One region of the Ruegeria sp. K5 genome, then DNA from elsewhere that is predicted to be linked to it. Evidence: riboswitches for the same ligand, from Rfam matches in the RefSeq annotation. Region 1 holds a riboswitch; each other region holds the start of a gene.
What was found. Region 1 has a riboswitch for cobalamin ahead of ACR0MO_RS00325 (DUF1636 domain-containing protein). Riboswitches for the same ligand answer to the same signal wherever they lie in the genome.
Positions count from the first base shown of each region.

Region 2: it holds a riboswitch for cobalamin, as region 1 does, so the genes downstream of both, ACR0MO_RS14690 (hypothetical protein) here and ACR0MO_RS00325 (DUF1636 domain-containing protein) in region 1, are expected to answer to the same signal.
Region 3: it holds a riboswitch for cobalamin, as region 1 does, so the genes downstream of both, ACR0MO_RS11900 (DUF1636 family protein) here and ACR0MO_RS00325 (DUF1636 domain-containing protein) in region 1, are expected to answer to the same signal.
Region 4: it holds a riboswitch for cobalamin, as region 1 does, so the genes downstream of both, ACR0MO_RS20265 (hypothetical protein) here and ACR0MO_RS00325 (DUF1636 domain-containing protein) in region 1, are expected to answer to the same signal.

Region 1 covers NZ_JBQFML010000001.1:64,542-72,025, forward strand. Annotated here, with positions in the region: gene cobN (cobaltochelatase subunit CobN) at 1-3,203, opposite strand, end outside; gene cobW (cobalamin biosynthesis protein CobW) at 3,207-4,262, opposite strand; gene ACR0MO_RS00325 (DUF1636 domain-containing protein) at 4,259-4,639, opposite strand; cobalamin riboswitch at 4,733-4,951, opposite strand; gene ACR0MO_RS00330 (NAD(P)-dependent oxidoreductase) at 5,055-6,047, shown strand; gene ACR0MO_RS00335 (hypothetical protein) at 6,395-7,258, shown strand; gene ACR0MO_RS00340 (helix-turn-helix domain-containing protein) at 7,356-7,484, shown strand, end outside.
Region 2 covers NZ_JBQFML010000005.1:127,675-135,158, forward strand. Annotated here, with positions in the region: gene metH (methionine synthase) at 1-434, opposite strand, end outside; gene ACR0MO_RS14685 (homocysteine S-methyltransferase family protein) at 431-1,483, opposite strand; gene ACR0MO_RS14690 (hypothetical protein) at 1,698-1,997, opposite strand; cobalamin riboswitch at 2,120-2,331, opposite strand; gene ACR0MO_RS14695 (AbrB family transcriptional regulator) at 2,427-3,491, opposite strand; gene ACR0MO_RS14700 (nucleoside 2-deoxyribosyltransferase) at 3,712-4,416, opposite strand; gene ACR0MO_RS14705 (ATP-binding protein) at 4,448-7,484, opposite strand, start outside.
Region 3 covers NZ_JBQFML010000003.1:146,842-154,325, reverse strand. Annotated here, with positions in the region: gene ACR0MO_RS11930 (ABC transporter permease subunit) at 1-67, opposite strand, end outside; gene ACR0MO_RS11925 (extracellular solute-binding protein) at 140-1,444, opposite strand; gene ACR0MO_RS11920 (LacI family DNA-binding transcriptional regulator) at 1,676-2,689, shown strand; gene ACR0MO_RS11915 (iron ABC transporter permease) at 2,692-3,702, opposite strand; gene ACR0MO_RS11910 (ABC transporter substrate-binding protein) at 3,704-4,654, opposite strand; gene ACR0MO_RS11905 (ABC transporter ATP-binding protein) at 4,667-5,443, opposite strand; gene ACR0MO_RS11900 (DUF1636 family protein) at 5,440-5,796, opposite strand; cobalamin riboswitch at 5,896-6,099, opposite strand; gene ACR0MO_RS11895 (D-lyxose/D-mannose family sugar isomerase) at 6,159-6,824, opposite strand; gene ACR0MO_RS11890 (carbohydrate kinase family protein) at 6,843-7,484, opposite strand, start outside.
Region 4 covers NZ_JBQFML010000014.1:1,608-9,091, forward strand. Annotated here, with positions in the region: gene ACR0MO_RS20255 (DNA polymerase III subunit gamma/tau) at 1-1,128, opposite strand, end outside; gene ACR0MO_RS20260 (phosphatase domain-containing protein) at 1,302-1,814, shown strand; gene ACR0MO_RS20265 (hypothetical protein) at 1,806-2,213, opposite strand; cobalamin riboswitch at 2,302-2,522, opposite strand; gene ACR0MO_RS20270 (alpha/beta hydrolase family protein) at 2,681-3,538, shown strand; RNA gene ffs (signal recognition particle sRNA small type) at 3,568-3,666, opposite strand; gene ACR0MO_RS20280 (bifunctional 2',3'-cyclic-nucleotide 2'-phosphodiesterase/3'-nucleotidase) at 3,706-5,583, opposite strand; gene nudC (NAD(+) diphosphatase) at 5,766-6,749, shown strand; gene ACR0MO_RS20290 (SRPBCC family protein) at 6,783-7,250, shown strand; gene ACR0MO_RS20295 (prephenate dehydratase) at 7,311-7,484, opposite strand, start outside.

The DNA.
Region 1 (7,484 bases):
GCCTCATGGGCCTGCGGGTTGGCCTCGGCCAGAAAGGCATCGACCTGCGGATCGCCCAGCGTTGCGTCGTGATACAGATCGAACAGATGCGGCGCGACCGTGCCCGACAGATGCGCGAAGGACGCCATGTGATCCAATGTCGCCGCGATCTCGGCAGCGCCCCGGAACCCGTGCCGCTGCATTCCGGCGATCCAAGCAGGGTTGGCGGCGCGGGCATGGACAACGCGGCTGATCTCTTCGGGCAGGGTGCGCGCGCGGGGATTGTCCGGGTTGGTATTGTCCAGATGGTACAGCTGCGCCTCGCCGCCGGTCACCTTTTTGGCCGCTGCAAACCCGGCCTCGTGCGTGGCGTAATCGTTGGCCAGCAGCAGGTCGGTCTCGGTCAGGTCCTGCAGGTGGACAAAGCTGTCGGCATTGGCGACGCGCTGCGTGATCCCATCGACGTCCTGCGCGATATGCTCGCCTTCCAGCGCATAGGAACTGGCCTGCAACCATGCTTCACCCGCCTGCGTGCGGGCCTCATCCGTATAAATTTCAGACAGTTGCGTCATGTTCACGCCATAGCTGCCCGGCGCGGGGCCGAACACGCGCGCAGCCGGGGCCTGCCCGGCATAGGGGTTCCAGTCCGGTGCCTCATCCCGTTCGGATAAGGCCCGCACCGCTTGACCGTAAAGCGCAGAGAGCGTCGGGAACACGTCGCGGAAAAGTCCCGAGACGCGCAGGGTGACATCCAGACGCGGGCGGCTGAGGTCGGTGATCGGCAGAACTTCGATGCCTGAGACGCGCTCGGACCCCTTGTCCCAGACCGGCTTGACGCCCAGCAGGTGCAGCGCCATGGCGAATTCTTCCCCGGCGGTGCGCATGGTGGCCGAGCCCCAGAGGTCGACGATCAGCCCCTTGGGATAATCGCCCTCTTCCTGCAAATGCCTCCGCACCAGTTCCTCGGCCAGTTTGACCCCTTGGGTATAGGCGGCGCGGGTGGGCACAGACCGTGGATCGGTGGTGTAGAGGTTCCGCCCCGTTGGCAGCACATCCGACCGACCGCGATAAGGGGAACCCGAAGGGCCAGCCTCGATCCGTTTGCCCGCCAGCGCGTCCAGCAGGGCCGCACGTTCGGCATGGGCCGAGGGTGCCGGGTCGAAATTGCCGCTCACGTCGGGCACCCGGCCAAAGATATGCAACCCGTCGCCGAACTGGCTTTCCTTGATGTCGCAGACAAAGCGGTCGATGCGGGTGATCGCCTCGGCGGTGCAGGTGGCCTGATCCAGGCCGAGGTCGCTTTCGAGCCCAATCGCCTGCGCCTCGTCCCGGATATCCTCTTGCAGTCGGTCGCGGCGCTTGGGGTCCAGACCGTCAGCGTTCGAGAACTCGTCCAGCAGCGATTCCAGCCGCACCATCCGATCCGGCGTGCCGCTTTCCTTGAGCGCGGGCGGGATATGGCCCAGCGTGACGGCTCCGATCCGGCGCTTGGCCTGTGCGGCCTCGCCGGGGTCGTTGACGATGAACGGGTAGATCACCGGCAGATCGCGGATCAGCGCCTCGGGCCAGCAGGCGGCGGACAGGGCGACCGATTTGCCGGGCAGCCATTCCAGCGTGCCATGCGCGCCGATATGGATCAGCGCATCCGCGCCCAGCCCTTGGCGCAGCCACAGGTAAAACGCAACATAGCCGTGGCGCGGGGTGCGCGAGAGGTCGTGGTAATCGTCATCGCGCAATTCGGGCGTGCCGCGTTCGGGTTGCAGTGCGATCAGGGCCTTGCCGCGTCGCAGGGCGGTGAAATGGAAGGCTCCATCGGCGCAGGCCGGGTCATCTTCGGGCTTGCCCCAGACGGATTGCAGATCACTGCGCAGGGTTTCGGGCAATTCGGCCAATGCGGTCAGGTAGTCCTGCAGCGGCCATGAAATCCGGGCATCCGGCAGCGCATCGGCAATCGGCTCGGCAGGGGTGGTGTCATAGCCTGCGCCTTGCAGATCGGACAGCATCGCCTCGGCCGAGGTCAGCGCGTCGAGGCCTACCGCATGGGCCATCTGCCAGTCCTTGCCGGGATAGGTGGACAGCACCAGCGCAGGCGTCTGATCGGCTTTGGGTTTGTCGTGCAGGTTAAGCCAGCCTGACACGCGGTCGATGATCGCTTCGATCCGCTCGGGCTCGGCCCGGTGGGCGAAACGGGAATATTCCAGATGCGGGTCGCGCTTGCCCGGTTCCTTGAACGAGGCGATGCCCGCTGAAATCCGCCCGTCCACTTCGGGCAGTACCACATGCATGGCGAGGTCGGCGGGGGATAGCCCGCGTTCCGCCTCGGCCCATGCCTTGCGGCGCGAGGTGGCCAGCGCGACCTGAAATACCGGCACGTTGGCGGCGTCCAGAGGCGAGGTGCCCGACGCGCCTTTGCCCGAGAATGAGGTGGCGTTGATGATGGCCGACGGGGCCAGCGCCACGACCTGCTCACGCAGCCAATCGGCTGCTGCGGGCGCTTTCAGAGACGGAGCGAACAGGCCCACCGCCTCAAAACCCCGCGCGCGGAGGCTGCGGATCAGAGCCGCGACAGGAGCGGTGTCGGCTGAGGTCAGATAGGCCCGGTAGAAGGTCACAAGGATGCGTTTTGCATCGCCCGTGAAGGCGGCATCCACCGGGATCACGCCGCGATCCGGGCACCACGCGCCGCATTCGGGCAACGTCTTGGCCCCCATCACCGGCCCGGCATAAAGCCCCGCCGCCAGCGCCATTTGCGCCAGGGCGGCCTGCGCCGCGACCTCTCCGCCGGTGTCGCACAGATGCGCCAATCGCCGCAGGGTCGAGATGGGCAGGGTGGAATAGTCATCCAGCCGCGTATCCTCGCGCCCGTCCGCAGGCAGGACCGCCAGCGCGATGCCCTTGGCCTGCGCCAGTGCCAGAACCTGTTGCAACCCGTAGGACCAGTAGGGCACACCGCCGATCAGGCGGATCAGTATACCCTTTGCGCCCTCCAGCGTCTGTTCCACATAGGTATCGACCGACAGAGGGTGCTTGAGCGCCGTTAGGTTCGCCAGCCGCATCGTCGGCATCCGCCCCTCGGGGCCCCCACCGCGATGCCAGCCCGCCGCAAAAGCGCCAAGGTCACTGTCCGAGAACGACAGCACCACCAGATCCGCCGGGCTCTGGCCCAGATCGGTCGGGGTCTCGGTTTCCTCTAACCCGTGGCTTTCGCGGAAGACGACGTGCATGGCTTACTCGGCAGCCTCGGTCACACCTACGAGGATATTGCGGATCGCGGCTTCTTTGATGTCGTCATGCTCGGCAATGACCACAAGGCGCGAGCGGCGCTCCTCACCGGGCTCCCAGGGGCGGTCATATTGGTGCCGGACGCGGGCACCGACGGCCTGCACCAGCAGACGCATGGGTTTGCCCTGAACGGCGGCATAGCCCTTGACGCGCAGGATGTTCAGCTCATTCGCCAGACGTTCGATCTTGGCGACCAGATCGGCGGGTTCGGTCTGTTCCGGCAGTTCGACGATGATGCTTTCGAAATCGTCATGCTCGTGGTCGTGGTGGCCGTCGTGATGCGACGGTCGAGCGTCCATGTCATCCTCGGCGGCGGCCTCAAGGCCCAGCACGACGCGCACGTCCACGGCACCTTCGGCCACTTCAACCACGGGCAGAGGGCGCGGGGCTTCGGCCGCGATGATTTCTTTGGCTTTCGCCACACCTTCGGGACCGGCCAGATCGGGTTTGGTCAGCAGGATGATGTCGGCGCAGGAGATCTGGTCCTCGAACACCTCCGACAAAGGTGTTTCGTGGTCGATCGAGTCATCGGCCAAGCGCTGGGCATCCACCGCCTCGACATTCGGGGCGAAGCGACCGGCGGCGACAGCCTCGGCATCTGCCAAGGCGATCACGCCGTCCACGGTGATCTTCGACCGGATATCGGGCCAGTCGAACGCCTTCAGCAGCGGTTTCGGCAGGGCGAGGCCTGAAGTTTCGATCAGGATATGATCCGGGCGCGGCTCCAGCGCCATCAGCGCCTCGATGGTGGGGATGAAGTCATCGGCCACGGTGCAGCAGATGCAGCCATTGGCCAGTTCCATGATGTTTTCCGCCGGGCAATCCGGGATCGCGCAGGATTTCAGGATGTCGCCATCAACGCCCACATCGCCGAACTCGTTGACCACCACGGCCAGACGTTTGCCTTGCGGGTTCTGCATCAGATGCTTGACCAGCGTCGTTTTGCCCGAGCCCAGAAAGCCGGTGATGACGGTGACGGGGAGTTTTTCGAGGTTGCTCATTTCAGGGCTCCAATCGGGGGAATGCGCGAGGCGCAGTTTTTGCGAAAATGTTCGGGGCGCTCGCGCCATTTGACCAAGCCGTCCTCGGTGGCCAGATACTTAGTCGCACCGTCGACGATGACGTCAACGTGATCGGTTTCGTTGAGGTTCTCATAGACAAAAGTCCAGCGATCCGGCCCGCCGCGCAGCACGATGGAGCAGCCCTGATCGCAGTTCGACAGGCATTCGACGGCTTTCAGCGTGACGCCCTCGGGCAGATCCGCCTGTTCCAGCGCTTTGTGCAGCAATGTGCCGGGGCGCTGGTCATCATCCTCGATGGGCAGACCACGGCGGCACGTGGTGCAGACCAGCAGCTCGACCGGCGCAGTCTCGGTCATGTCTCTCATCCCCCCAAATCCTCTTCGCGGGGGACGGGGTTTCATGCGGGCCACGCGATGCACATGGACCCGACACCGGAACACCCCGCCCGGTTTCAACTTCGGGTGCTGGCAGGTCTCCCGGCTTGCGGATGTCAGAGGCCCGGTTCGTCTGGCTCCTCTGTCGGATGTCCCGCCTTCCCGGCTTTGCAGCCAGTGGCATTGGGCACCCTCTCCGGTCACGGTCGCGGGGGCGGCTGCGTTTGGCGGATAATCCGTTGACGCATTCCCTTTTCATCGGCTGTCGCCGACACCAACGACAGGGACATGCGGTACGTGCGGGCAGGTTGTCAAGCGCGATGCGACCACCATCGCGTGGCTAGGATGAAAAGCGACCTGCCAGCGTCGCTGGGCGGCATGACGCGGTGCACGCGACATGGTCGCATACCGGAAAACACGCAGGGAGACGCGAATAATGAAAGTTGGGTTCATCGGACTTGGAAATGTGGGCGGAAAACTCTCGGGCTCGTTGCTGCGCAACGGGATCGACCTGACGGTCCATGACCTGAATGCAGACCTGGTGGCAGAGTTCGTCGAAAAAGGCGCAAAGGCCGCCGAAAGCCCGGCCCAGCTGATGCGCGATTGCGACGCGGTGATCACCTGCCTGCCATCGCCTGCCGCCTCGGACGCGGTGATGCAAGAGATGTTGCCCGAGGTCGGCCCCGGCAAAATCTGGATGGAGATGTCCACCACCGACGAGGCCGAGGCCAAGCGGCTGGGTGCCATGGTCATCGAGCGGGGCGGGGCGGCAGTTGATTGCCCGGTTTCCGGCGGATGCCACCGGGCGGCAACCGGTAATATCTCGATCTTCGCGGGCTGTGACCGCGATACCTTTGAGCGAATCCTGCCTTTCCTGACAACGATGGGCCGTCGGGTGCTGCATACGGGCGATCTGGGCTCGGCCTCGGTTCTGAAAGTTCTAACCAACTATCTGGCAACCGCCAACCTGATCACCTGCGCCGAAGCGCTGGTGACCGCCAAAGCCGCCGGGATGGACCTGAACACGACCTATGAGGCGATCAAGATCTCGTCCGGTACGTCGTTTGTGCATGAGACCGAAAGCCAGGTCATCCTGAACGGCTCGCGCGATATTTCCTTCACAATGGACCTTGTCAAAAAGGATATCGGCCTGTTTCAGGACGTCGCCGACCGCGCGGGTGTCCCGCTTGAGATCAACCCGATCATGATCAAGATCTTCGAGGACGGCATCGCACGCTACGGCGAACGCGAACTGTCGCCCAACATCATCAAACGCCTGGAAGACGCCACCGGCCTCGACATCCGCGCGCCCGGCTTTCCACCTGAAATGCAGGACGATGAACCTGAAGAACCGGGTTATGAGGTTATCCCGGCGGGGCGCGATTCCTAAGAGGGGCGCGCTTTCGTCTTTGCGTCGCGAGGTGAAGGTATTGAAGGAAGTGGAGGCGAGTACCGGAATCGAACCGGTGTACACGGATTTGCAATCCAGAAAGAGATAAAGCAAAAACAACGACTTAGGGGTGCAAAATGCCCCCTGACAAAAAGTGAACAAAAAGCGAAAGTTTCAAAGCCAAGTTCGCCGGTTCAAAACGAAAAAGGCCCCGTCACAGCGGCAACTGTGAACCGGGGCCAAATAGAAAAAGCCTGTCAGCTTTCGAAAGACATTAGCACGGGCCACTACCGCTCCGCAAACGCTCAGTCGGCTTTTTCCTGGCCTCTGACCGGTGAGGTGATCCAATGAGCTGGCGCATAGCGAATGAATGCGCCGAGCGCCGCTTTGGCAGCGCCGCCCGCAAGCAGATTATCATGTTCCTGGCCGACAAAGCGAGCGATGACGGCTCCGGCATCTGGTGTTCCAAGGGGACGATCCAGCGCCACACAGAGCTTAGCGAGAGCACGGTCAAGCGCACCATTATCGATTTCCTGCGAGAAGGCATTCTGATTGAGACGGGGCGGCGGCACTGCAAGAATGGCTACACCGTCATTTACCGCATCGTTCTGGAGCGCGTGGCCGCGCTCGAACCCACGGCTGAACCCGATATTGAGACGGGGGTCACTGTGAACCCCGTCCAGCCTGAACCCGGTACGGGGTCCACCGTGAACGGGGTACGGGGTTCACGGTGGACCCCAAACCATCCTAAAACCATCCATAAACCACCTACGCGCAGGCGCGAGGCGGCGGAGGAGGTTGAAGATCTTGAAGCTGAGAAGATCTTGGCGGCCTATCCCGAAGACAGGATCCGAGACCGGCGAACCAGTCTGCGCCTGATCGCAGCGGCTGTGAAAGCCGGGGTAGAGCCCGATGATCTGAAGCAAGCGATCAAAGCCTATGCCAAGGAAAGCGAGGGATACACGCGCAGCAAGGTCTGTTTTTCGGACAATTGGTTCAAGATGCGCCGATGGGAGAAGGGGCTTGCCCAGTTGCAAGCCGACCGCGAGAAGGCGCGAGAGGCCGAAGCCAAAGGTCGCGCCAGCCTCGCCGAGTGGATCCACGAGCGCCATCCCCTGTGCCGCCACATCACAAACCGGCAGATCGAGGATTTGGTTGCAACGAAGCTGGTGACGCCTGAGCAGGTTCGAGCTGCGGGGCTGCAGGCATGAGTGCGGCTCGATTGTTACGCTATGGCGTAAAAATTGAATATTTACGTTGCAGCGTAATTTATTTTGATTTACGCTGTGCCGTAAAAGGAGCCACGTCATGGACCTCACAGCACGAACGGCCGAGCAGATCGGCGAGGCACTCCGCCGGACGCGCAAAGCGCGCGGCTGGACCCAAAGCGATATCAGCGCGCGTACGAATTTGCGCGTCGCGACAATTTCGTCGCTC
Region 2 (7,484 bases), on a different contig from region 1:
ACAGCAGCCCCATAGGCCAGACACAGACCCGCGTGATGGCGAAACGCCTCTTCGCCCTCTTTCAGGCTGATCGAGTTCACCACAGGCTTTCCCTGCACGCATTGCAGCCCGGCCTCGATCACCTCCCACTTCGAGCTGTCGATCATGATTGGCACGCGGGCGATATCGGGCTCGGACGCGACAAGGTTCAGGTATTCGACCATCGCCTGTTTGCTGTCGATCAGCCCTTCATCCATGTTGATGTCGATGATCTGAGCGCCGTTTTCCACCTGATCCCGCGCAACGTCCAGCGCGGCGGCATAGTCGCGGTTCACGATCAGCTTGCGAAACCGGGCCGAGCCGGTGACGTTGGTCCGCTCACCCACATTCACAAAGGGGATGTCTGGCGTCAGGACAAAAGGCTCCAGCCCCGAGAGGCGCAGATGACGGGTCATGCGGGTACCTTTCTGGGGGCAAAGGGCGCAACCGCTTCGGCGATCGCGCGGATATGGTCGGGCGTGGTGCCGCAGCAACCGCCGACCACGTTGACGATGCCATCGCGGGCAAACTCTTCGACCTGAGCGGCGGTCTGGTTCGGTGTTTCGTCATACTGGCCGAACTCATTCGGCAGGCCCGCGTTGGGGTAGGCGCAGGTCAGGGCGGTCGCCACGCCCGAAATCTCGGCCATATGCGGGCGCATGGATGCAGCGCCAAGGGCGCAGTTCAGCCCGACGGTGAAAGGGCGCGCATGGGCGACCGAGTGCCAGAAGGCGGTGGGTGTCTGGCCAGAAAGCGTCCGGCCCGAGGCATCGGTGATCGTGCCCGAGATCATCAGCGGCAGGCGACGTCCGGCCTTGGCGAAGCTCTCGAAAGCCGCAAAAATCGCCGCCTTGGCGTTCAGCGTGTCAAAGATCGTCTCGATCAGGATCAGGTCAGAGCCTCCTTCGATCAGCCCGTCGATCTGCTGGCCATAGGCTATGCGCAGATCATCAAAACTGACGGCGCGGTATCCGGGATCGTTCACATCCGGGCTGATCGAGGCCGTCCGGTTCGTCGGCCCCACAGCCCCGGCCACAAACCGGGGTTTGCCGTCCTCAGCCGTGGCCCGGTCCGCCGCGCGCCGCGCCACCTGCGCGCCTGCGACGTTCAGATCATGCACCGCAGCCTCCAGCCCGTAATCGGCCTGCGCGATGGTGGTTGAGGAAAAAGTGTTGGTTTCAAGGATGTCCGCCCCGGCCATTGCGAATTCATACTGTATATCCTCAACCGCCTGCGGCTGGGTCAGCACCAACAGGTCGTTGTTGCCCTGTTGCGGATGATCCGGGTGATAGTGATGCCGACAGCCGGGGCCATGGATGTGACCGTTGGCGGTAAAATCCTCTTCGGTCATGTTCAGCGTCTGGATCATTGTGCCCATGGCCCCGTCAAGGATCAGGATGCGCTGGGCAGCCAATGCGCGCAGCGTCGCGAGCGCGGGTGTGTCGGGCAAGGTAAAGTCAAGCATTCGCGGTATCCAATCGGCTGTGTGGGCCGAAGGTATAGCGCGTTGGCATTATGAGGTGAAATGATTGTTATTCGACTAAATTATGAGTTTGCGTCATAATGCACCTTGTTCGGCGTGCAAATCCAACGAAATCACTAATAAGCAGTCAAAGCTTTGCCTGGCCAAAATCGTCCAAAATGCGGGCGATGGCACAGGCTGAACTGCCCGCATGAGGTCATAAGGCGGCGCGGCGCGCGCGATGGCCCCCTCGGCGCTGTTTTGCGGGCAGGGCCAGGAACAATGGTTCCAGGGGCATCTGCATGGATCTGGCCAGCAGGTCGCAGAACACAGCGATGGCGGGTGAGGTCTCGGCAAACGGTTTGGCCTTGGCCAAAGCAATCCGCGCCTGCGCATGGTAGTTCGCGGAACCGGGCAGGCCGCCCAGCCATTGCATATAGCCCATCTGCCCCAGCTCTTGCGCGCGCTGCGGAGGCACGTGGCCGGTGTCCAGTTGGGAAATGGTCAGGTCAAGCATAACGACGCCCTCCGCGCTTTTGGGCGGCTTGTGTGGGGCATCAACAGTGATGTCTGGCCAGTGCGGTCCATCTCTTGTCGCTCCGTCCACGGGCACCCCGCCCGAGTTAAGGTGACTGCGGCACATATGCGCCGGAGATGGCAGGTCTCCTGACTTGCGGTTCATCGCTGTCCCCGTCCTTCCCGGACAACCCAAGCGGGGTCATCCAGTGGTCTGTCGGGGGTCGCTGGCCGCTTACAGTTGCGGGGGCAGTTGCGGCCTTGGGCGTTTGCCCGCACCGCATTCCCTTTTCAGCCGACTCAGAGCGTCGGACACCATCGGCTGCACAGTCTCATAAGGCCAAAGCCCTGTCTACTGGTGCCAGCAAAGCACGCAGCGTCGGATTGCAACCCGGAAGGAATTGAATCCAAATCAAACTGCGAAACCCCTCTAATCCCGAGAGCGGGACCAGCGCACCAGAAGACTGGCCGCGATGGGCGCGCCGATGATCACCAGAACGATCCGTGTCAGGTGGTGGGTAATGACAAACCCGAGATCCGCGCCCGAGACGATGGCCAAGACCGTCATTTCAGCCTGCCCGCCGGGGGCATAGGCTAGGAAGGCCTCAATCGGTTGCCCGAACCCCAACGTGGTCACAAGGGCCGTGAAGGCCGCCGCAAGTATGGCCAACACAACAACATAGGCGCAGCCCGCCGCCACAACTTTGCGCAGCTCGACCCATGTGACACCGATAAATTTTACGCCGATGGTGCAGCCGATAAAGAATTGCGCGACAAGGATCGCCTCGCGCGGTGGGCGGGTGTGGATGAAATCGCCCAGTGACAAGGCCGCAGTCAGGATCATCGGGCCCAGAATGGACGCTCCGAACAGGCCGATCCGCTCACCGCCTTTCCAGCCGACAATGGCGGCCACGACCATCAGCGCCAGTTCGTGCAAGGGCAGGTCGCGGGCGGGTTCGCCAATGGGGTTGGTCAGGTCAGCGTCGTAGAACAGGGTCAGGAACAACGGGGCGAGCGTCACGATGATCAGCACGCGCGTGCCATGGATCAGGGACAGGGCGCGCGGATTGGCACCGGCCTCGGTGCCGAAGATGATCATGTCCTGCAACCCGCCGGGCATCGCGGCGTAAAAGGCCGTTTTGTCGTCAAAGCCCCAGACCTTGCGAAAGAACGGCACCCCGACCAAAGCGATCAATAGGATGAAGGGCGGGATCAGAGCAATTGACGCTGCCATTTTCGGCAGTTGGCCAAACAGATCAGGCGTGATCGAAGCCCCCACCGCCACGCCCAGGATGGTACGCGCCGCGACCGAGATCTGCCCGAACCCTTCCATCGGCGCATGCGCCAGTGCCGCAATCAGGCAGGCGGTCATGGGGCCGAACAGAAAGGGTAGGGGCAGGCCCAGCATCCAGAATACGACCGTTCCCAGCACGGCAAGGCCGAAGGTGATGGCCCGCCTTACGGGGCGGCTTGGTGATGTGGCTTGGACGGACAATTTTCAGGCCCGATGTCATGGGATCAATTGTATCCAATGGTATACAAATGGGCGCGGTTTGCAAGACCACGCGCACCGACCATTCAGAATGCCCGAGTGAAGAACGGCCTGTGATGCAGCTTGGCGCTATCAGCGTGTGTTGGATGAGATCCAGGAACGAGGTCTCGAAATCAAGGCGAGTGCCACTGAATTCGTTTCAACCCCACCAATCCAACAGGGCTTATGTGGGTGCCGACCCGCCAAACGCCGCCTGATAAGCCTTGTTGCTTTTCGCCCAGTCGATCAGTTCCTCACCCGCTTCCAGCGCGGCCTTCTCGTTTGGCGCATTCGAAATCGCGTCGAGCCGTTTGTGAAGGTCGGAACTGGGGTCTGCCGTCATCGCCCCAACCTCCATCACAAGGCTGACATTCGGGGGCGGGGTGTAGACATAGCCGTTCTGCGATTGCGCCTCGATCCGTTTGAGCAGGGCGGGCACGATGGATGCGGTGTCATGCACATAGTCCCAATTGGTCGAAAGCCCCTGAATCATCGGGTTATCGACCCCACCAAACAGCGTCACCGGTGTCGTCTTGTAGATCACAAGGGGCATTCCAGCGGCGTAGGCTGTTGTCACCTCGACAATACTGCCGCCATCGGGCACCCGGCCATCCATGTTGAACACAAGGCTCGAGCAGCGCCCGAGCAATTGGTAGATATCCTGCGCGTAGCCGACCTTGAGGATGATATACAGCATCTCCTGGCCCTTTTGTGACCAGACCTGAGGGTCCTGCAACATATCCATCATCTTGGCGATCTCGACGCCGTCGCGCGGGGCGAGATAGGTTCCGAACCCTCCGGCCTCGAGCACGGCGGCGATGTTATATTGCTCCCAAAGATCACCGACGCTGAACATCGGGCCCGAGCAGAAAACGATATGGTCTGTCATGAAATGGTCCTCTGGTTAAAATTCAGTGTCGTCAGGCCGGGTCTGAAGCGGCTGCGCCGGGCTCCAGCCGACCGGCCCAATCGGCAACCAACTGCGCGCCCTCGGCTTCGCGCGCGGTGCCGGTTAGCATATCAGACAGCACCCGCGCGCAGCGCAGAGCCAGCGAAACCGATCCGGCAGCCCCGGCTTCGTCAATTGCGGTGCGCAGCAGCGCCTCGGCCTCGTCTTGTCGGTCCAGAACAGCCAGCACCTGTGCTTTCAGCCGCATCAGGTCCGGGTTCCAGACCGGCTGGTTCAACATCCCCGACATTTGCAGCCCGGTGTCAACAATCGCCAGCGCTGTATCCGGGTCATCATTGGCCAGCCGCGTGTCAGCCATGATCGCAAACCCCATACCCGAACCTGTCTGACTGCCGGTTTTCGCCAACAGAGCCAGACCGGCATCAACCTCCTGACACCGCTTGTCCGGCGGGTCGATGGGTTGCCCGGCCCGGAACAACTGGCTTAGCCCGCCCCAAAGCGGGATGCCAAGCTGGGTGCAGGTCTCGTAGGTCTCGGTGGCCAGCGCATAGGCGCGGTCACTGTCCCGGCGACAATGCAGGGTTATGATCAGAAAGGCCCGTGCGGCGGCCAAGCTGAGCGCCGAGTTCAACTCCTCGGCCAGCGCCAACCCCGCCTCGGCACGTTTCAGCGCCGTATCGGGCGCGCCGCACCACCAATGGGCCACCGCGCTGACCCCATAGGCCAGAACGCCCTGATCGGTGCCAATGCCATAGGTAACTTCGGCGTAATCCTCGGGGCGGTAGAGACGGATCGCCTCTTCTGCATGTTCAACGGCAATCTCACCTTCGCCCAGTTGAAACCGCAGAAAGGCAAGCGTGGTATGGGCGCGCAACATGCCGATCCGGTTCGCGCCCGCGCCGGGCATAGCCAGAATGCGGTCGGCATATTCTATGCCCTTAGCGCAGTCTCCCTTGTCCAGAAAATGCGCGGCCAGCCCGTTCAGCGCCGATGAGGTCTCATCCGCGTCACCAAGACGTTCGGCCAGTTCCAACGCGCGATCCAGCACCGGTTTGATTTCGGGTGAGGCAAAGCCCCGCACGCCCATGATCGCGTTTTCCAACGGGATCTGGATGGACAGCTCGATCTCGTCCCGCTGGCGGTTTTCCTCGGTCTGCTCCAGCGAGGCCAAAGCACGGCGATACAGCACCGTTGCATCCTCGACCGCAGCTTGCTTGACCGCGCGCAGCCCGGCGTCGCGGTACCAGATGGCGGCATCGGTAAAATGCCGGGCAGCATGCAGGTGATGGGCGATCTTGTCGGGCTGTTCCGCCGTCCCATCCTGAAGGCACGCAGCGGCGCGGGCATGCAGATCGGTCCGCTCGGCCCGCAGAAGCGTGGCATAGACCGCGTCCTGCGTCAGCGCGTGGCGGAACATGTAGCCATCGTTGGTGCCCGAGCGCGGGCGTAGAATATCGGCCTCCAGCAAATCCCCGACCGTTCCGGATATCTCGACCTCATCGCGCTGGGCGACCTGGGACAGGATCGACATATCCAGATCCTCGCCCAGAACGGCGGCGACCTGAGCGGTCTTTTTCGACTCGGGCGACAGGGCGTCCAGCCGCTCCATGATCAGGCTGTTCAGGGTTGGCGGAACCGCGCGGCTTTGGCGGTGTCCGGTCTGGTTTTCCCCGGCAAAGCGGGCCAGTTCTTCGATATACAGGGGGTTGCCTGCGCCGCGTGTCAGGATATCTTCCAGTACCGCATCCGACAGGTCCGCGGGGGCTGCGGCCCGTTGCGCCAACTGCGTCGCCTGGTCGTGATCCAACGCTGCAAGCGCGATCACTTCGGACCGTTTTGCGGGCAGCCCCGGACTGCCATCATCGCGCTGCGCCACAAGGCAGAAAACCGGCAGCGGCTGAGGCCAGTCGAGCAGCATCTCCAGAAGTTCCAGGCTGGTGGCGTCACACCAGTGAAGGTCTTCGCAGACCAGCACGACAGGACGATCAACCGCAAGTCGTGCAAGCCAGTGACCGAGGGTCAGAAGGGTCCGGTGGCGCAGAGTTTCCGGGCTGGAATTTTCCAATGTGGTGGTTTCGGAGGTATGGATGCCAAGCAACCGGGCAATCAGCGGCACGGTCTCGTCCGGTGCATTGTCTTGTTGCGTCACACCCTGTCTGAGACGGTTGAGCGCCTCTTCGTCCTCCATGCCCGGAGTGATACCAAGACTTTGCTGGATCAGCCCGATGAAGGGTGCGAGCGGCGCGCCTGACGACAACGCGTCACACTGTACCCCAAGCCAGATGTGGGGCGTTTCGGCCAATTGGGCCCGGAATGCACGCAGCAGGCTGGTTTTGCCAATCCCCGGATCGCCTTTCACCGTTGCCGCGACCGGCCCGTGTTCGGTTGCCTTTTGCCAAAGTTCGCGCAATTGGCCCAGCACCGCCTCGCGCCCCAGCAGCGGGGTCGAGCCTGTGACGTTTCCCGACCTTGCATTGGCAGCGGCAGGGCGCAATACGCGGTGCAGAGGCAATGGGCGGGCAACGCCTTTCAGGTCAACCGGTCCCAGAGGTTGCGATACAAATTTCTGTTTGAGCAGCGACATCACCGGATCGCTGACCAATACTGTTCCGGGACGGGCCTGCGCCTCGATCCGGGCGGCAATGTTCACTGTTTCACCAAACAAAACATCGCGCCCGCCCTGTTCGCTTTCACCCACCACCACCTCGCCGGTATGCACCCCGATGCGGGCCTGCAAGCGTGGTGCGTCCGGGTCCGTACCGGGCAGGGGTTGTTTCATCGCGTTCAACAGGTCCAGTGCGGCCCGCACAGCGCGCTCAGCGTCGTTTTCCCGCGCCTGCGGATAGCCGAAATACAGCAACAGGCCATCGCCCAGATATTTGGCGACCCGTCCGCCATAGTCGGTGAAAATGCGCCGTCCGGTTTCCTGATAGGCAAGGATCAGCGCGGCGTAATCCTCGGTGTCGATCCGGCCGCTCAGATCGGTCGATCCGGCCAGATCGACGAAGACCACAACAAGCTGCCGGCGCTCGCCGACGACATTGTGC
Region 3 (7,484 bases), on a different contig from region 1:
TGATCATCAGCTGTGGCAGCAGCAATGCCACAGGAAGCCAGATAGTGTCGAAGCCCGCGCGTTTCATGACCCGTCCAGTTGCGAAAATGGGGGATGGCCGCGCCCGAAGGCGCGACCATCTTGGGGGTGATCCCGGGGTTTAGCCCTGGGTTTTTGCGAAGCGGGCCAGCAATTCGTTGGCTTCGTCTTCGATGTTCTGGAACGCGGTGTCCACGTCGGTTTCACCAGTCAGGATACGGCCATATTCGCGGTTCATGATATCGCGGATCTGCACGTAGAAGCCCATGCGATAGCCTTTGGTGTTGTCACCGGCTTTGGCCTGCAACTGGTTCACACCGACTTCGGCTGCCGGGAAACGCTCATAATGGCCGTCTTTCTTGGCAACGTCATAGGCGGCCTCGGTGATCGGCACATAGCCGGTTTCCTGATGCCAGAAATACTGGGTTTCAGGCGCGGTCAGGAAACGGAAGAACTCGGCAGTTGCCTTGTTTTCTTCGTCCGATTTGCCGGCCATCGCGAACAGGGCGGCACCACCGATGAAGGTCTGGGTCGGCTCGGGCGTCACGGCTTCCCAATAGGGCAGTTCAACCGCGCTGAATTCAAAGCCCAGATTTTTCTGCAACAGGCCACCGAACGAACCGGACGAGCCCAGCCACATGGCAACTTTGCCCTCTTCAAACGGCTTGGCGTTGTCACCCCAACCGGTGCCGTACCACTCGAACAGGCCATTGTCCTTCCACTCGGTCACGGCGGTGAAGTGCGCCTTGATCGCGTCGTTGTTCACCAGAATCTCGGTATCCATGCCGTCATAGCCGTTGTTGTTGGTCGCAAACGGCAGGTTGTGGCGCGACATGAAGTTCTCGGTGAAGATCCAGGGCAGGTGCGACTGGCTGAGCGGGATATAGCCCGCCTCTTTCAACGCCGGGGCGGTGGTCGACTGGAATTCTTCCCATGTCTTCGGCGGGGTCACGCCAGCGGCTTCCAGCGCGTCGACGTTGTAGTACAGAATCGGGGTCGACGAGTTGAAGGGCATCCCGATCATCTTGCCATCGCTGTCGGCATAGAAATAACGCACACCGGCGATGTAGTCGTTGATGTCGAACTCGACACCGTTTTCGGCCAGCAGGTCCTGTACCGGAACGGTTGCGCCCTTGGCGGCGATCACGGTTGCAGCGCCCGCGTCAAAGACCTGCATGATGTTCGGCTGCTCACCGGCGCGGAAGGCCGCGATACCAGCGGTCAGCGTCTCTTCGTAGCTGCCTTTGTAGATCGGAGTGATTGTGTATTCGTCCTGCGACGCGTTGAATTTCTCGGCCACCTTGTTGACGGTCTCGCCCAATTGCCCGCCATGTGCGTGCCACCAGGTGATTTCGGTTTCTGCAAAGACTGTGGTCGCGGTGAACGCGAGTGCGGCAGCCGTTGCGCAAAACTTCAGTTTGGTCATTTCGATCCTCCGGTTCGGTGTCGGCCCCTTGCAGCTAAGGGACCGGTGGCAAATTTGTGCCAGGTTATTGTGCAGGCTCCCCTGCGGCGTTTGATGCGCGCAGCCTCCGACCTGCATCATGGACGCGTCTGGAATCTGCACACGTGCCCACATAGTGTTAACGTATGACAGTTCGGTGAAAGATTTCTAGCAATATTGACAAATTCCACCAAATCGAAGGACAGGTTGAGCGTGGTTCAGGATCGTGACAAACCCGCCGAAAGGCGCCGCAGGGTCACTGCGCAGGCCGTCGCGGACGCGGCTGGGGTGTCTCGATCGGCCGTTTCCCGCGCCTTTACACCCGGCGCATATCTTGATGAAAATAAAAGAAAAATAATCGAAGATATGGCCGAGCGTATGGGCTATCAGCCAAACGCTTTGGCCGCCGGTCTGAAGGACGGACGCTCGCACCTTGTGGCGGTGTTTGTCGGCAATATGCGCAGCGATTTTGATTCCGAATTTGTGCGTGCTTTGGTCGGTAAACTGAACGCTTTGAACAAATGGCCGATTCTCATCGACGGTGGGGATCAGCGTGCAGAAGACGCGATCGAGCAGGTTTTGCGCTATCCGCTGGATGCTTTGATCCTTCGCGGGGGCAGTATGCCTCAGGCGCTGGTCAAACGATGCAGCAAGCTGGGCGTGCCGATGATTTCTGCCGGGCGCATTGTGCAGGCGCCAGGGGTCGACAACGTGTGCTGCCGCAATGCCCAAGGCACGCGACTTGCGACTGAGGCGTTGATCCGGAAAGGTCGGACACGGTTTGGATTTCTGGGTGGCGCGCCCAGTTTCTCATCCTCGGCCGAGCGCAGGGCGGGTGTGATCGAGGTGCTGGAACGCGCGGGCCTTGGACTGGTGGCGGAAGAGACCGGAGATTTCACGGTCGAGACCGGGCGGGACATCGCGCTGACCTTGCTGGGACAGCACAGGCTGGACGCGCTGATCTGCGCCAATGATGCCAGCGCAATCGGGGCGCTGACAGCGGCGCGCGAGATGGGTCTGGACGTTCCAAACGCGCTGTCGCTGGTCGGGTTCGACGACATCGAAATGGCCAGATGGCCGATCTTCAACCTGAGCACGGTCAACAACCCGATTGCTGAGGCTGTCGATCAGGTCATTGCGCTGCTGGAACGCAGGCTGGCCGATCCCGCCAAAACCAGCGAGACGATCATGGTCGATCCCTATTTCGTGCCACGCGGCACGCACTAGGCTTAGTCGTTGCGGGCGGATTTGAACAGGTACAGGAAGACGAACAGTGATCCGATGGATGTGGTGACGATGCCGACGGGAAGTTCCTGCGGGGCCAGCAGCAAGCGCGACAGGATGTCGGAGAGCGTCAGCAGGATCGCACCCACGATGGCCGAGGTTACCAACAGATTGCGGTGCAGTGTTCCGGCAATGCCTCGGGCGATGTGAGGGACCATCAGGCCGACAAAGCCAATGACGCCCGCGACCGAGACAAAGCTTGCCGTGGCCAGAGCCGCAACAAAGAACATCCGAAACCTCAGGCCCTGAACCGGGATACCCAGCGTAGCAGCAGTGAAATCCCCGGTCAGCAGCGCGTCCAGCCAGCGGCTGCGGTAGAGTGAATAGCCCAGGATCATCGCAAGCCCGATCAGGACAAGGGGAAAGGTCTCCCACCGCGCGAGGCCAAGACCGCCCAGCATCCAGAAGATCACCGAATGCGCGGCACGACTGTCGCCGGAAAAAATCAGATAGTTGGTGATGGCAGAAAACAGGAACGAGACCGCAAGCCCTGCAAGGATCAGCTTTTCCGGCGCGCTTGTGCGCAAGCCCTGAACCAGCGCGAGAACGATGCCTGACGCGATCAAGCCGCCACAGAAGGCAGCAAGCGGCAGGGTCCAGATGCCAAGCACGTCCCCGGTTACCGTGATGACCAGAACCGCCCCGGCGGCTGCGCCCGAAGACAGGCCAAACAGAAACGGGTCGGCCAGATCGTTGCGCGTGGTGGTTTGCAGCACCACGCCGACCACACCCAGACCAGCGCCAATGACCGCCGCGAATAGGGCGCGGGGCAGGCGCAGGTCGAACACGATCCGATGCAGGGGGGACATCTCGCCTTCGGTCAATCCGGTGCCCAGCATGATCGCTGTGCCTACGTCTGCGACAGGAATGGATGTCGTGCCATAGACAACGGACAGCAGCAAAAGGGCGGTCAGAATGACCGCCCCCAGCAGGACCGCACGCCCCGTTTGAGCCATTTTAGTTGAGCTCCGGGTGCATGGCCGAAACCATCTTTTCGATGGCGTCGATATTTGCCGGTCCCGGTGTCAGCTCTTCATAGCGCAGACCGATCCAGCGTTCGTTCTTGACGGCATCGGTCAGGGACATGGCCGGATGCTCCTGCAGAAACTTGAACGTGTCCTCGGCACCGTTCCCGGTCTGATAGTCCAGTAGGACCAGAAATTCGGGGTTTGCGGCGGCCACTGCTTCCCATGAGGTGCGACCCCAGCTGGTGTCCATGTCATGGGTGACGCTGACACCGCCCGCAGCCTCGATCATGGCGTCTGGAATGGCGAATTTACCGGCGGTAAAGGGCGCATCGGCGGGACCGTCCAGCAGGAAGACGCGGGGTTTCGGCAGGTCTGCGGTTTTGGATTCGATGGCCGCCAGCTGGTCTTTCCAGCCCGAAACCAACGCTTCGGCCTTGTCTTCCACATGCATCACCTTGCCCAGACGCAGCACGTCATCGAACAGAAGGTCCATGCTGGCTTCGGGGCGGTCCTTGTTCAGGTGAACGCAGCTTTCGGTCAGGACCATGGTTTTGATGCCAAAGGGTTCCAGCGTGTCGGGGGTGACTTCGCCACCCGGCTGCATGCCGTAATACCAACCGGCAAAGAACATATCCGGCTCGACCGCGACCAGATTTTCGACGGTGGGGTATTTGGGCGCCAGTTCCGGGATGTCACCGCGTTTTGCATCGAAATCCGGGCTGGTCTTGTACCAGCCGGTAATGCCGGTCAGGCCGACAATCTTGTCCTGCAAACCCAGCGCAAAGGCCATGTCGGTCATGTTCATGTCGTGCACGACAATCCGCTCGGGCGTGCCGTCGAACACCAGTGGTTCTCCGCAATTGTCGACGGTCACTTCATGTGCCGCCGCACCACTCGCGAGGCCCGAAACAAGGACTACGGACCAGAATTTCTGCATCATCAAATTCTCCTGTTAAGATGACAGCTTTCGTTTTCGGATATCCAGCGCCGGGATCACGCGCCCTTCGTGCTGGAAACACAGGTAGTCAACGCCAAACGTATCGCGCACACGCTCGGGTGTTAGAACTTCGGGAACCGGGCCGAAGCCGGTCATGCGGGTTGCCTTCATCAAAGCGACATGGGTGGCGAATTCGGGGATCATGACCAGATCGTGCACGATCATCACAACCGTCACGCCTAGTTCGGCCACCAGCGACAGCATGTGGCCCTTGGCGTCGGGGTCGAGGTGGTTTGTCGGCTCGTCCAGAAACAGCAGCGATGGCCTTTGCGCCAGGGCCCGTGCGATATGCGCCCGCTGACGTTCGCCGCCGGACAGACGTTGCATCGGTTTATCGGCCAGCGGGACCAGTTCGGTGATCTCAAGCACCCGCTCAAGATCGGCCTTATGATCCTCGGCTGACCGGTCGGCCTGAATCGGGATTTGCCCAAGGGCCACATAGTCGCGCAGTTTCAGCCTGCCGTCAGGCAGTTCCTGCTGCCCGACCACAGCGATGGTGCGTGCCCGTTCAGGGGCAGATAATTGACGCAGGCTTTGCCCCTTGATCGTCACATCGCCCAAGGCCAGACGTTCGAGGCCACAAAGCAGGTTCAACAGCGTGGTTTTCCCGGCCCCGTTTGGCCCGGCAATGGCCAGGATCGACCCCTCATCCAATGAGAAGGAGACATCCTGTAGCAACACATCCCCATTCAGGGCGTAGTATTCGAGCCCCTTGGCAACCAGAAAACTCATTTCTCGCCCTCTGTCGAAAGGCGCGGCAGACGGGCCAGAGTTTTGAAAAGCAGGGCAGGGGGCCGATCGGTTGCACTGGTCCAGCCGTCGTCACTGTCGCGGAATTGGCGGGCGAAGGCGGCAATCGCGTCCAGATCGGCGGGGCTTTGGATATCGCCGAACAGATACTGCGCCTTGCCTTCGGCTTGCAGCCCAACGGTCATGGGGCGTTCGCACCCTGCCATGCAGGCAATCATTCGGGTCGCAAACCCCGGTGGTAGGGTTGCGTCCAAACTGGCCTTGGCTGCCTTGGCTTCGATTTCACCCTGACAGGTCGAACAGATCAGGACGAAGTGGTCAGCTTGGGATGACATGGCTGTTCCCGCTGCGGAAACCGCGCGAAAAGAAAAAGCCACGCCCGCAGGCGAAAAATTGAGCCATCAAATCCTCCTTCCAGGACACCCCGCCCCGGGTTGGTTGCACAGGTGATGGCAGGTCTCCTGACTTGCGGGTCGTGGCTTGGCCAACCTTCCCGACCTGTTCAAGCCAGTGGTGATTTGGCGTCGCTCTGCGCTTACAGTTGCGGGGGCAGTCACGGATTTGGCCGCAGGGCCGCACCGTATTCCCATTTTCATCCCGCAGGCATCGCTACGGGAACCATCGCTGGTCAGCTAGTCTGTCGCGGATTTAATTGTCAAGCGCTCTGGTCGAGATTTTGGCGGCGCGGACTGAGTGTTTAGTAATCCGCAACCAGCAAAAATTCCGGCGCTGCGTCCTCTTCAATGGTCGCGAACCGGGGGATCGGTTGCTCGAACACATTGTCGGTGCGGTCGTCATTGACGGTTGAGACTTCACCGATCAGACAATCCCCACGCTCGGCCCAGAAGGCATGCCAGATACCGGGCATCAGGGTCACGCTTTCGCCGGGTTTCAGGCGCAGCAATTCGCCGGGCGTGATCGTCACGTCGCAGCCATCGCTGGGCACAACCACCGGATTGTCGCGATCAATGCCGCCTTCGGGGTCCGAGGCGTAGATCTCCATCACCAGATCACCGCCGCCCCGGTTGATAATGTCCTCGGCCTTGATGATATGGCGGTGCATCGGAGATAATTGTTTGTCTCGCGAAATCAGCAGTTTCTCGGCATAGAGCATACCGCGACCCTGGTTCAGATCATTCACGTCGCCATTGCGCAGGGTGAACAGGAACAGGCCCAGCTCATCAAACTTGCCCTGACCGTAATCGGTAATGTCCCAGCCCAACCCTCGGGCGCGGATCGTGTCGGCCTTTGCGCTGCGCATCTGATCAGGGGACCAGTCGGCGAAGGGCGGCAGGACCGCGCCGAAGGATTTGATGAAGGCCTGCGCCTCGGTCTTGATGTCGTTGATGTCGGATCGTTTCATGTCGGTTCCCTCGGGGGATCAAAGCTCATGCGCCCTGGGCGGGTTTGCCCCGGCGCGGGATACGGTGACGGCGGCGACTTCTGCGCCCAGGGACAAAGCCGCGCGCAGGCTATCAGGTGTCAAGGCGCGCAGGCCCTCTTTGCTCAGGTGCCCGGCGCGGTGGAGTTCGGCCAAAACGCCCGCGTTGAACGTATCGCCAGCCCCGACCGTATCGACAACCTGCACCGGTTTGACCGCCACCGAGGTCTCGGACCCGTCCGCCAGATAGCCCGAGGCCCCCTGACTGCCCCGCGTCACAATCACCACCGACGGCCCGGCCTTCAGCAACAAGGGCACCTTCTCGGCATGGGTTTCCGGCCCGGGAATGATCCAATCCAGATCCTCGTCCGAAACCTTGACGATATCGGCCTGCGCGATCATGCGGTTCAGGCGGGTGCGATAGCGGGTCTGATCTTTGATAAAACCCGGCCGGATATTTGGGTCCAGCATCACCGCGCGGTCGCCGCCATGACGGTCGAGCAGCGCGGCATAGGCATCGGCACAGGGTTCACAGGCCAGGCTGATCCCCCCCAGATACAGGGTCGAGGTCGCCAGCAATTGCTGTGGCATATCCTCGGGCTGCAACATTCGCCCCGCCGTGTTTTCATCAACAAAATTGTA
Region 4 (7,484 bases), on a different contig from region 1:
GGGCAGATCGGCCACATGGGTCAGACGGATCACAGCCATCTCGGCGGCCATCATCGCGTTGGGGGCGGCCGAGACCTCCTCCAGCGCCTTCAACAGCATTTGCCACATGCGGGTCAGCACACGCATGGGCAGGGCGTCGGCCATCTGCTGGCCACGGGCGCGCTCGTCAGGGGATACTGTCGGATCCTCGGCTGCGTCCGGCGTGATTTTGACGACCGAGACCCAATGGGTGATCTCGGCCAGATCACGCAGCACCGCCAGCGGGTCGGCCCCTTCGGCATATTGCGCGCTAAGCTCGGTCAGGGCCCCGGCGGCATCGCCGCGCAGGATCATATCCATCAGGTCCAGCACCCGGCCACGGTCGGCCAGCCCCAACATGGCGCGCACCTGGTCAGCGGTGGTTTCGCCTGCGCCATGAGAAATCGCCTGATCCAGCAACGAGGTTGCGTCGCGGGCAGACCCCTCGGCCGCGCGGGTGATCAATGCCAGCGCGTCCTCGGCAATCTCGGCCCCTTCGGCGCTGGCGATCTTTTGCAGCAGACCGATCATATCTTCGGGCTCGATCCGGCGCAGGTCGAAGCGCTGGCAGCGGGACAGGACCGTGACCGGGACCTTGCGAATCTCGGTGGTGGCGAAGATGAACTTCACATGTTCGGGCGGCTCCTCCAGCGTCTTGAGCAGCGCGTTGAAGGCGCTGGTCGAGAGCATGTGAACCTCATCGATGATGTAAATCTTGTAGCGGGCCGAGGCGGCGCGGTAGCGGACGCTGTCGATGATTTCGCGAATATCATTGACGCCGGTACGGCTGGCGGCGTCCATCTCCATCACGTCGACATGGCGGCCTTCCATGATGGCCACGCAATGCTCGCACTGACCGCAGGGTTCGGTCGTGGGGCCACCAGCGCCGTCCGGCCCGATGCAGTTCATACCCTTGGCGATGATCCGCGCCGTGGTTGTCTTGCCGGTGCCGCGTATGCCGGTCATGACAAAGGCCTGGGCTATCCTGTCGGCTTCGAACGCATTTTTCAGCGTGCGCACCATCGCGTCCTGACCCACCAGATCAGCAAAGGTTTCCGGACGGTATTTGCGGGCGAGAACCTGATAGGCGGGGCTGTCTGTGTCGGTCATGTCTGCTCTGGCGGATTCGGGACGTCGTCGCAGCGTAGTGGTCGCTGCAGCCCGCGTCCACCGCGCGGTTGGCGAAATTTGGTTTGGAAAGACCCGAGATCGGCGTAAACTGGAATCTCAGTATTTTTGAAGCACATTTTAAAAGCAGGCTTGGGTTTGGGAGGAAATCTTTGATGTCGCAACTGGTCGTCTACGCGCTGCAAGTCGGAGGCGGAACACTTGCGCTGACCTCGATGCCGGGACGCGGCGGAGATTATGCGGGCGATCTGGATACAATCGCGGATTGGAAACCCGGTCTTGTGATCTCGATGACCACGGAAGTTGAGATGCTGCAGGACGGGGCCCGGACCTTTGGCAGTGACATTCAGGGCCGCGCCAGCCGATGGGTTCATTTGCCGGTCGAGGATTTTGGCGCCCCGCCGCGCGCCGTTCAGGATCGGTGGGGGTCGGTCAGCGCATCGGCGCGGCAGGCTTTGTCCGGCGGTGGCCGGGTGCTGGTGCATTGCCGGGGTGGGTGCGGGCGATCCGGTATGGTGGTCTTGCGCCTGATGCTGGAATGCGGGGAACCGGCAGACAAGGCGCTGGCCCGGTTGCGGGCCCTGCGCCCCTGCGCGGTGGAAACCGACGAGCAGATGGCATGGGCCACGAAAGCGACCCACGCACCTTTGGATGCGCGCTCAGGCTGATACCCGCGCCGGTTCCTGCACTGGTCTTGAAGGTCTCAGGGCCAAGACCTCAAGCATGGCGCAAGGCGTTCTTGGCAAGGCCCCGGACGGAAGGGCCGCGCATGTCTCGTTAAAAATCAGGTCGGCATAGGTATCCAGCGTTTGGATCGGCGTGTCCGCCTCGGTCCCGCAGAAGATGCGTATCTGTTCTGGTCCGGCGCGAAAGCGGGCCATGCACCCTTGCGCGCAATGCGTCAGGTCGCTGCTACCTTCGATTTCGAATCCTTCGCTGGTGACGTGGTCGGCCTTGTTCATTGCCTCGGCCAGCGCGCGTGCCATGCGCGCCATTGCGGGGCAGGGCCCGCCTGTGCGTTGGCAAATGGTCGCCACGTATTCGTGGGTTTTTGTCTTCCAGATCATCCTGCGCCCTCCGCGCGGCGGACGGGGGATGATACAGGTGAGACAGAAGAAACGCTGTCAGGACCTGCCCGGACACCCCGCCCGAGTTTCGGTTACGTTGATGATGGCAGGTCTCCTGACTTGCGGGTCGTTGCTTTGCCGACCTTCCCAGCCTTTCGGCCAGTGGCATTCCGGCATCGCTTACCGCTTACAGTTGCGGGGGCAGTCGCGGCCTTGGTTCCTTCCGGTTTGACCGGGCAGAACCGCACCGTGTTCCCTTTTCATCCCGACCTATTGTGTGGATCGGAAACCATCACACAACAGCTAGCGTCTGTTCGCGTTCTGAGTCAAGCGCGGTTTTGGGTGTCGCGTACACATGTCTTGTGCCGGGCGACGTGTGGTCAAGTGGCAGCGGGGTTGACTCGGCTGCGGGTTGTTGTGCCTCTTGGGCAGGTAAACCGATTGGTTCAGAAAGGCCCGCAGGTTCGATGTTGGACACGCAACAGCACGTGAAGATCGAGGATTTTCAGTTTCCCGCTGGCCCGGCGCACCTGTCGGCGCGGCTGTATCGGCCTTTTACTGATCCCGAAACGGTGGTGGTACTGAACGGGGCGACCGGTGTGCCGCGCGACTACTACCAGCACTTTGCCCGGTGGTTGGCTGCCGAGCGTGGCATGGCCTGCCTGACGTACGACTATCGCGATTTCGGTCACTCTGTTTCCGGCCCCATGCGCGACTCGCAGGTCACGATGTCGGACTGGGCCCTGATCGATATGCCCGCAGCACGGGCCGAGATGCGCCGAAGGTTTCCCGACGCCCGGCAGTGGAGCATTGGTCATTCCGTCGGCGGAATGCTGGGGCCGATTCAGCCGGATATCGACCAGATCGACCGGATGATCTGTGTTTGCTCGGGGTTGGTGACGCTGTCCGATCACCCATGGCCCTATCGGGGGTTGGCCTGGGCGTTCTGGCATGGGCATGTACCGCTGCTTGTGAAAGCCCTGGGGTATCTGCCCGGCAAAGCCATTGGGTTCGGTGCCGATCTGCCGGGCTCTGTCTATTGGCAATGGCGCAGGTGGTGCACCGCACCTTTGAATTATGTGCCTGAGATCGGGCAAAAACTGCCACTGGCGCGCTGGGCGGATCTGGGTGTTCCGGTAGATCTGTTCACCAGCGACGACGATCAGACCGTCCCGCCACAAGCCGTATGGCGTCTGGCGGATCTGTATGGGCCGGACGCGCGGCGGCACCTGTTGTCACCCAAGGAGTTCGGAGTGAAAGAGATCGGCCATATCGGCGCATTTGCCCGCCGGAATTCGGCAATCTGGCCCCGGTTGGTTGCCTGATTGTGCTGATGAGCGGATACGTGGGGGAAAGGTGAGAGGTTGGACATCGACCCAAGCGGGGCTCGTTGTGGCTGCTTCCTTCCGGACCTGACCAGGTTGGCGAGGCGCTCGCCCGCGCCAACCTCTCAGCGCTTGATATAGGGAAGCCTGGGGAAAATGACAACCCGTCAGAGTGTCAGCCGGATGCGTTCGAACCCCTGCGGGTCCGGGTCCAGAACGATAGGGTCGTAGTTCTGCAATTCGGGCAGGTACTTCAGCGCGCCGGGCCCCGTACTGAGGATTGCCTGAACCCCGGCCTGCGGCGTGAACGAAAACGGATGAACCGCCTGAGACAGCGGGTCGGCGGGCAGGTTCCCGGTCAGATAATCGCGGAGGATTCGCTTGATATCTATTGCGGGCAGGTTGATCGGCTCAGCCGTTTCCACAAACGGGAAATGCCCGCCACCATTGGCGCGGTAATTGTTGAGCGCGACCACAAAATCCTGATTGGGGTCAAGCGTAGACCCGTCAATTCTGGCCTGCCGGATACGGCGGTGAGAATTGTCGATCAACTGCCCCCGAGCGTCAAACCGGGCCGGGTAGGACAGGTCGATCTGGTAGGTCAGGCCAAATAGAAGGTCGAAATTGTACCCAACCCGACCGGGGTCGATCAGATCGGTCTCGGCGTCGCGACGCAGGGTGTTGAAAAGACCCGCCGACATCTCAAGCCAGTCCAGCACCTGAGCGCCGCTGACCTTCACCGCCCTCAGTTCGTTCGGAAAGACGTAAAGGTCCGCAATGTGGCGCAAACAAACCTCGCCCGCCGGGACATCGGTATAATAGCGCGGCCCGGACCGACCGCCGCATTTATAGGGCGAAACGGCGGACAACATGGGCAAATTGGCCAGTGCAGTGCCGGACAGATAGGGGCGTAGTGCAGCAGCTTGCGCCGAGGCCACCAATGCCAACCCCCGATCAACGGCGCAAAAGCTGAAATAGCTGTGCATCGGTTGTGCGATTCGCGCCACCGGCTCGGCCATCTTGGTGCGGGTTCGGGCGTGCACGGGTGCAAAAAGCCGGACCATGTCGGGATCCTCTGGCGTTTCAGGGGTGGGTTTGTTTTGGCGAAGCGGTCTCAACCCGACCTGCTGGTCGGTGACTTGCCACCCGAGATCGGCAGAGTGGGACAGGTTCAGATCAATCACGCCCAGATGACTTCCTGCAGACCCGGGCATGACAACCGGTTTGCCATGGACCAATCCGGCCTCAGGGTCGACATGGGCCAGCCCCTGATGGTCGTTGCCGGGAAGGGTCAGGTGTGTGTGCCCGGCCACGAGGGCATCAATGCCGTCAATGGCGGCCAACGGGATCACGGCATTCTCCAACCCCGGTACATCCTGAACCTGACCGAGGCCGGAATGGGCCAGCGCGATGACCAGGTCACACCCCGCCGATTTCAGGGTCTGCACGGTGCGTCGCGCCGCTTTCAGACAGTCCGCGATCGTGATGTCATCGCCCAGATGATGCGCTTCCCATTGCGCGGTCTGAGGGGGCAAAACCGACAACACGCCCACGCGGATGGGAATGTCTTGCCCGTTCAGCGAAATCGATCGGTCAAGCACCGCATGGCCCTGCCAGCGTTGCGAAACCCCAGACCGGCGGCGCATATTGCTGCACAGGACGGGACATGGAGCCTGATCAAGAACAGTGTCCAGCACCTCCAGCCCAAAGCCGAAATCGTGATTGCCAAGCCCGACGGCGTCATAGTGCAGGGACGCAAACCCTTGCATCATTGGATGGCCGTCAGGGTCCTGTACCGCCTGATCGCCCAGCGGCGTGCCCTGAAGCGCATCGCCATTGTCGAACAGCAAAACAAGTGCGCCGTCTGCTTCGGTTCGTGCTGCGCGGATCAGACTGGCGGTTCGCGTGAATCCGATCGTGGGGTCCGGCTGATCCGAGTAATAGTCGAAACCGGTCAGATTCATGTGCAGATCAGTTGTCGCGAGAATACGAATATGCACATCCGAACTTTCAGTTTGACCCGGTCTAAAAGGTCCAGTTTTCACTCTTGAATTCTACTATTGGATGCTGGTGCTAAATCAAAATCAACAATTGGTAGACTTAATGCCAATGTTTCCAGGCCTGTGCAAGCATTGCCTCTGGCCGCGCATGGCCCGGCACCGCGAAAGGCCATTGCAACGCCGGGGCAGTCATGGCAGCCCTGTCAGCAAAGCCGAAGGGGCAGGTGATGATAAATGCAGAACAGGTGACTTTCGGTGGCGCGGGTCTGAACCGTGCGGCCCATATTCGGGGCGACGCCGAGAAGTTGTCACAAGCACAAGGCGATCCGGCAGCCAGATGTGTTCTGCTGTGGCGCGGTAAACTGCTGGTGCAGGGTGACAGGCTGGATCGGTTGGCTTTGCAGCCCATGTCTCATCCCCTGATCACACGTGGACCCGGAGGGATTGTTTCTGCCCCGATCTTTCTGGGGCTGGATGCTTCAGATGCTCCTTTGTTTGCGCTGGATATTTCGAACTGGGCCGCCGAAGGGCTGGACCTGACCGGTGTTGGCGCGTTTGTCGACCGGACCGAACAGCAACATCCCGACCTGCCCGAAGGCCATGTCTTTGCCGAGCTGCGCCGGATCATGACCCGCCTGTCGCCCCTTGATGCCGAACTGGCGGCGACGGCCAAGGCGGTAATCGGCTGGCATGAAACGCATAAATTCTGCGCCAAATGCGGCGCGCCCAGTGAAATCTCGCAGGCCGGGTGGCAGCGCAGTTGCCCGACCTGCGGCGCGCAGCATTTTCCGCGTACGGATCCGGTTGTCATTATGCTGATCACCCATGGTGACGCGGTGCTGATGGGCCGCTCGCCCGGCTGGCCCGAGGGGATGTATTCGCTGCTGGCTGGGTTTGTCGAACCGGGCGAAACGCTTGAGGCCGCCGTACGGCGCGAGGTGATGGAGGAGGCAGGCGTGCCGGTCGGTGCGGTCTCGTACCTGTCCAGCCAGCCCTGGCCGTTCCCGGCCTCGCTGATGTTCGGCTGCGCGGGCGAGGCGCTGTCGCGTGACATCGTGATCGATCCGGTCGAGATTGAAGACGCGATGTGGGTCAGCAAAACGGAAATAATGCAGGCTTTCGCAGGCGAGCATCCAACCCTGCTGCCCGCTCGAAAAGGGGCCATCGCGCATTTTCTGTTGCAAAACTGGCTTGCGGACACGCTGGACTAAGGAAAAACTGGACAAAAGGCAGCAAAGGCAGACATGCAGTTTTCAGCGCGCGAAGATATCGAAGCCCCGATCAATTCGGTATTCGAAATGGTTGCCGATTTCGAACGGTTCGAGCGTATGGCCATGCGGCGCGGCATCGATGTTCGGCGCACGACCCAAGACGCCCCGGTCGAGGCCGGGACCACCTGGGAGACCGAGTTCAAACTGCGCGGCAAACCGCGTCAGATGTCGGTGGTGATGACCGATTGCGACCGCCCCGCGCAAATGCGGTTCGAAGCCAACAGCAAAGGTATGAGCGGCATCACCACGGTTGATTTTCTGGCCCTGTCACAACGCAGAACCCGCCTGAGCGTTGAAATGTCGCTCAGCGCCAAATCCCTGCCCGCCCGGCTGTTGCTGCAATCGATGAAGCTGGGTCAGGCCCGGTTCCGCAAACAGTTTCAGATCCGCTTGGGCGAGTTTGCCCGCGAGTTGGAGCAGCGCCACAAGCACGGGGCTTAGGGCGCGGTTCGCGGTTCCGGCGGTCAGAATTCAATTCATCCCGACCGTGACAACCCCGCATCAACCGCGCGGTTGCGCTGCCGGGTAGACGCCCAGGATCTCGACATTGGTTGTAAAGTGCTCAAGCTCGTCCATGGCCAGTTGCACGTTCCGGTCGTCCGGGTGCCCGACGATGTCTGCGTAGAACTGCGTCGCCGTGAACGAGCCATCCAGCATGTAGCTTTCCAGCTTGGT